2 regions of the Enterococcus sp. AZ194 genome follow, and region 1 is predicted to be linked to the other one. Evidence: predicted binding sites of a transcription regulator. Region 1 holds the regulator's gene; the other holds the start of a gene.

Region 1 (3,431 bases):
CCCAACCATAAACAGCTTTTGCTACAGAGATTCCTTCATCCCCTAGAGGAGCGCCATGAACCGCAGAAGTGCCTTCTTTTGGTGCGCCATAACCAATGACCGTTTTGACTTCGATTAAAGTTGGTTTATCTGTTTCAGCTTTTGCTGCTTCAATCGCTTTTGAGATAGCCTCTAAATCATTGCCATCTTTCACAAGGATATGTTGCCAGCCATAAGCTTCAAAACGAGCGCCGACATTTTCTGTAAAGGCTTTTGAAGTAGGACCATCTAATGAAATATCATTTGAATCATATAAAACTACTAATTTCCCTAGTTTCATATGTCCAGCCATAGAAGCTGCTTCTTGGGAAACACCTTCCATTAAATCGCCATCTCCACAAAGAGCATAGGTATAGTGATCCATCACGTTAAAATGTTCGCGATTATATGTCGCAGCTAAATGTGCTTCTGACATCGCCATTCCTACAGCCATAGCAATTCCTTGGCCTAGAGGACCAGTTGTTGCTTCAACACCATCTGTATGATGAACTTCAGGATGTCCAGGTGTGCGACTTTCCCACTGACGGAAGTTTTTTAAATCATCAATTGTTACATCGTAGCCAGCTAAATGAAGCATACTATATAACATAGCTGATCCATGTCCAGCAGAAAGAACGAAACGGTCACGGTCTACCCAGTTAGTTGAAGTCGCTGGATTGACTTTCAAATGTTTTGTCCATAATGTATAAGCCATTGGAGCTGCCCCCATTGGTAAACCTGGATGACCTGAATTAGCTTTTTGAATCGCTTCAATACTTAATGTACGAATGGTATTAACACCTAGTTGATCTGTTTTGTCGAACAAAAGAATCCCTCCTGAATTTAGGTTTATTTTACTTTTATCTCCTTCATTGTAAAAGAAAACAAAAGGAAATGCAATCATTATTCGTCTTATTCGCTTTAGTTAGAGCGGTTATGAAGACCTTTTTCTTTTTGAATTTGTTTCAGTTTTTCTGGTGTTACATCTGTTCCATCTGGGTCAACAACTTTCATTCCTTCGATATGATGTTTCATTCCTGAACGAAAGGCACTTAAATATTCTTCTCTTAAGAGCTGTTGTTCTTTTTGTTCAGTTTCTGTTAGCCCTGATTCTTTTTTCTTTTTTGCTAACTCGTTAATACGAGCGAGTTTTTCTTTTGATAACACGTGATACGCCCCCTCTTTTTGCTCCCTCTTTATCTTATTAAAAATTCACAAAAAACACAACAAGAAATAAACGAAAAAAGCGAACGCGTGTTTGATTTTATGCGTTTAATATGATAAACTGAAATCATTAAATGAAAGAAGGTGTGAATCGTGGCCAAGCGAACTGAAACAAGACAAGTTGATATCTTAAAATATATATACGAACAAGTGAACGAAAAAGGTTATCCACCTACTGTGAGAGAGATTGGAGAAGCCGTAAATCTTTCTTCTACATCAACTGTCCATGGACATCTTGCACGATTAGAAAAAAAAGGGTTGATTCAACGAGACCCCACTAAACCTAGAGCAATTGAATTAACTGCGATGGGACTTGAAAAAATCGACATTCGACCAATGACTATTCCCGTTTTAGGAACGGTGACTGCAGGAGAACCTATCCTTGCTGTTGAGGATGCTTCAGATTTTTTCCCTATTCCACCCAACCTTTCTTCTGAGGAAGGTAGCTTATTCATGCTAACCATTCGTGGGGAAAGTATGATCAATGCTGGGATTTTAGATGGTGATGATGTTATTGTCAGAAAACAATCCACCGCTAAAAATGGTGATATTGTGATTGCAATGACTGATGAAGATGAAGCAACTTGCAAACGATTCTATAAAGAAAAGAATTATTTCCGCCTTCAACCTGAAAATGATGAGCTTGAACCAATCATCCTAGATAATGTGTCTGTTCTAGGTTTAGTGGTTGGACTCTATCGAAGCCGTATCTATTAAGCGAATAACGAACGACTGATAATCAGAGATCTTTTGATTATCAGTTTTTTTATAGTCAAAAATACAGACACATTCCTATCCCATGCCTATAAAAAGAGCCGTTTGTTGTTTCATACCTCTCTACTCATCGAACAAATAACTCAGCAATTTATTTAATGGATGAGCTCATAAAAGCAAGTTTATATAGGGGTAAAAAAATATTTTTATCAATTTCGTATTTCTCTCTTTACAAACCGAACAAACATTCGTATAATATAAATACAAACATTTGTTCGTATAAAAAAATAGAGGTGAATATCATGAGAGCAATGCGTCGTTTTGGATTTATTTTATTTGTATTAGTGGTAGGTATTTTATTGGGAAACATCGGCATCCGTTCAGCACTTTTGATCTTGACGCCTTTGTCTATATTATGGTTTATGTTATGGGATGAAAAAAAATATCGTCAATCAGAACGCGAGAAACATTATTACGAAGAACAATATTATGATAGTGAGTATGAAGAAGATAGATATGAGTTTGATTATGAATACCACTATGAGTATAAACATTGATTGTGTTTCTTCTTCACTATTAGGAAAAGATATAAACGAACAAAAAATCCTTTGAGTAAATACGATTTTTTAATCGCCAATTTACCCGAAGGATTTTTTTGAGCTCTATTCTTGTTCAGGTGCATAGAAGATTAATTGCTATTTTCGAGTGTAGGTACCTACTACATTTTCTTTATCTTTATTTATAATTTTGATCGTATCTTTGTCTATCAATTGGATAAAATAGTCCATATCATGCTGAGTTTCATAAGTAATCAGATTGTCTGATGCAACAATATTTTTATACATCTCAGGTTTCTTGCTTAATTGTTGCTGTCTTTTTTTAGTGAGCTCTGCTAATTGGCTTTTAGTATAATTTTTTTCATCAATTATTTCTTTTAGTTCCTCTATGTTCATTTGTTTTTTTAAGTCAGGTCCAGTACCATATTGGGCTAACCCTTGAAATATAGTTTCTAAATATTCGTTAAACAAAGGAGATTCTTCTATTTTTGTTTCTTTTGCTTCCAAGGGGTACCTATCTTGCTTACTTGCTCTTTTTTTTGGTAATTGAAAGTAATCTTCATTTTTCATTATATCTAACCATTCAGAATGTAATGACAGATTTCCTTTTGAATCAATCCTTAATGTCTGCAATTCGAAATCTCCTAGTTGTTCCTCTATCTCATAAAAAACTTTGTCTAACTCATCTTCTGTAGAGGCATAGGAAACTTCTTTCCATTCTCCCGCAATATCTGCGTACGGTCCTCTATTTTTTAGAAAAACAAAATAACCCACAATACTTATAGTTACTAAAACGCTTACTATAGAAATAGTTAAAAAATTTCTTTTTTTCATTTATATCATCCTTTTTATGTAACCAATCAGTTAGATACTATTTTTTGATTGTTGGAAAATGTTTTGTTATGTTATCATTCTTAA
Region 2 (3,431 bases), 580 kb from region 1:
GAGTTTAACAAAGGGCGCGTAATCTCTGAAGGAACAGATATTACACTCTTCTCAAGTAGTATATGTACAGAGGAGGCTATGCGTGCTACACAATGGTTAAAGAACAAAGGAATTTCTGTGCAACATGTTCATATCACTACATTAAAACCATTTACAGATCCTTTAGTCGTTGAATCCATCAAAAAAGCCAAGTATGGCGTAGTTACTATGGAAAACCATACCGTAATTGGTGGGTTAGGAACAGCTGTTGGTGAAGTAATGCTTGAAAATCAACTAAACAAAAAATTAGTGAAAGTTGGTATCCAAGATGAATGGACACACGGTGCGTCAAAACCCTACTTAATGAAGAAATATCATTTAGATGCGGCTTCATTAATCAAAGCAGTTGAACAAGTGTTAAATCAAGAGCTGAACTTTAACGAAGATGAATTAGAAGCGATTCGTTTAGAAGACTATGACCGCGTATAATCAATCTAATTTCTTCTAAATTTAAATTGAATACTCAGAATCCCACAAGTTTCCGATACACCAATCAACACTTGTGGGATTCTTCCTTTTTATCGATTACTTTGGCTAAACTTGTTTCTTTGTTAAATCAGACGAATTTCTGAGCTATCTTCATCATTAAGCATAATTCAAACAAACATTGACGTCCACTTCCTAACTACGTATACTTCAAAGTGAAGAGCATAGAAAAAGACCTATTGCCAAATTGACACAGATAACTTTATAGGAGGAATTCACGTGACCGTCATCACCGACTACATTCAATCAGCACCTACAGAACAACAAGAATATTTACAAACTGTTTACAAAATCGCGAAAGAAGTTTTGCCTGATGCAGTTGAAAAAATGAGCTATGGTATGCCCACGTTTTTTCAAGGAGAAAATTTAATTCATTTTGCAGGGATGAAAAAACATTTGGGTTTCTACCCAACACCCTCTGCCATAGAAGCATTCTCAGAACAGCTTTCCGACTACAAAACAAGTAAAGGAGCCGTTCAATTTCCCTATAACAAACCGCTCCCTAACGCTTTAATTAAGGAAATGATTGAATTTAGAAAAAATGAGCAGCAAGCTTAGCTCACATACAGGTTCCACAGTCCCCCTTCAAAAATGGTGTAAATCCTCATTTTTGAAGGGGTTCTTCTTTATTTTTACTCTCTTTAACTTGTTATTCTCGAATTTTCTTCTTTTTTTCACACTCTTAGGACTTTTTTTACCCTTTTTTACATTTGATTTAAGTTTTGTCGATTATTCTATAGATACATTAACAAAAGGGACCATTTCCCTCTTCCGATTCCCTTTTATTCTCTTGTAAAAGGAATTTTGTTAATTTTCAAGTGAGAGTGGCTCATCTGCCACCCTCACCCTCTCGTGGATGAACGTGGTGTTATGACTCTTTTTCGAGAATTAACGATGGTTTGTTCTCTGATGTTTGAGGTGTAGGTTCGAATCCTACCGTTCACGTAGCGCGAAATTATGCGTCGCTGTTTACTTTTGAAAGGAGCCGATCTTTATGAAAAAAAGAGTTGCTGCAATAACCGCATTAGTTGCCGTATCACTTGTCATTCCACTATTAGTGAAGACAAGAAAAAAACAACCTTTCATTCACGGATAAAAATAATTTATGATTTTCCTTATAAGAAGCGCTTCTCATTACCCATGATGAAGACTTTTTTTATAAGGTTTTTTTGTTCTCTAAAAATGCGCCTCTTTTTCCTCTCGTAATCTAAATAAAAACTTTTCTAAATTTTTAAAGTTTGTTCGCTTTACAAATCGAACAAACGTTCGTATAATTTTTATTGAGGTGATTGGAAGATGTATAACACGGAGCTCTTTTTCGATTATTCAAAAGAACCTAGCAGAGATATTTTGTGTATTGATTGTCGGAGTTTTTATGCCTCTGTGGAGTGTGCTGCACGTAATTTAGATCCGCTAAAAACAAAGTTGGTTGTGATGTCTTACCCTAGCGACAGTCCAACCGAACGAGGTAGTGGATTGATTCTAGCCTCCTCCCCTATGGCAAAAGAAGCCTATAATATCACAAATGTTAGTCGCGCACGTGACTTGCCTTTCCCTTATCCCGACGATTTAGTGATTGCTTCTCCTCGAATGAAGATTTATATGCAAAAAAACAGAGAAATTAATGCTATCTATAAAAGCTATACCGACGAGGAAAACCATCATGTATATTCAGTAGATGAATCTTTTTTAGATGTGACCAATTCTCTTCAGCTTTTTGATTGTCAATCTGCCTACGAACTGGCAAGAAAGATTCAAATTGATGTGTATAGAAAAACAGGACTCTACACTTCAATTGGCATTGGTGACAATCCTTTGTTAGCCAAACTGGCTTTAGATAACGAAGCCAAGCATATAGAAGGGATGAAGGCGGAATGGCGTTACGAAGATATCCCCGACAAACTTTGGTCCATCCAAAAGCTAACAGATTTTTGGGGAATCGGTCGCCGTACCGCCAAAACACTAAATCGTATGGGTATTCGAACAATTTATGATTTGGCACATACCAACTACTACTATTTAAAATCGCAACTAGGTGTTTTAGGCGCACAGCTCTATGCCCATGCTTGGGGAATCGATCGAAGTTTTCTTGGCAAAAAAATCAAACCAAAAGAAAAATCAATCGGAAACTCTCAAGTACTACACAAAGACTATACGCGGAAAAATGAGATTGAATTAGTCATTAAAGAGATGGCCGATCAAGTAGCCACTCGACTTCGTAGGATGCATGCGCAAACACAAGTTGTCTCTCTCTGGATTGGTTTTTCATTAGGATATGTAGATCCCTCAGGTAAGAAAGGGTTTCATAAACAAATGAAAGTCTCCCCTACAGCCAGTAGTAAACAGTTAGCTGAACATCTTCTGCTGATTTTTCGACACCATTACAAAAACCAAGATGTTCGAAATATTTCTGTCGGTTGCTCAAAGCTCATTTTTACAGATAGTATTCAGTTAGATTTATTTTCTAGTCCAGATGACCAAGTCAAGCAAATGACGACAGATCGAGCAGTTGATACCATCCGAAGTCGTTATGGATTTAGCAGTTTGGTTCATGCGAATAGTTTATTAGATGGAGGGCGAGCCATCGCCCGAAGTAATTTGGTTGGTGGTCACGCAGGTGGAATGGCAGGAATAGAAGGTGAAAAAACTGATGAGGAACCGAACAAAAAAAGAATTTTCTGACTATAACAACTACCATGATCGTGGCTTTTTAAAATGGGTCACCGCCTTTGCTTTAGATGAATTAACCTCTAGTATTGATGAAAATCACGCAGAGGCCATCAAAACGATTCCGCTACTTCCTCAAATGAGCATCCAAGAAATCAATGCGGTCTTAACAACCGCCTTTCTAAAGACAAAAGCAGTTAGTATCCAACTAAATGGACAAGATACCTGGGGGCGCCCAC

Evidence for each region. Region 1 encodes LexA, which represses DNA repair genes until DNA is damaged. Its sites were predicted from a motif close to CNAACANNTGTTNG; they were not measured.
Region 2: the regulator LexA is predicted to act here: its motif matches at 1,781-1,794, upstream of IGI37_RS10675 (Y-family DNA polymerase).

What each region holds. Positions count from the first base shown of each region.
Region 1 covers NZ_JBIOQR010000001.1:1,702,614-1,706,044, reverse strand. Annotated here, with positions in the region: gene tkt (transketolase) at 1-844, opposite strand, end outside; gene IGI37_RS07940 (DUF896 family protein) at 940-1,185, opposite strand; gene lexA (transcriptional repressor LexA) at 1,336-1,959, shown strand; gene IGI37_RS07930 (hypothetical protein) at 2,259-2,513, shown strand; gene IGI37_RS07925 (hypothetical protein) at 2,652-3,347, opposite strand.
Region 2 covers NZ_JBIOQR010000001.1:2,281,873-2,285,303, forward strand. Annotated here, with positions in the region: gene IGI37_RS10665 (transketolase family protein) at 1-468, shown strand, start outside; gene IGI37_RS10670 (iron chaperone) at 745-1,083, shown strand; gene IGI37_RS10675 (Y-family DNA polymerase) at 1,822-3,207, shown strand; gene IGI37_RS10680 (hypothetical protein) at 3,176-3,431, shown strand, end outside.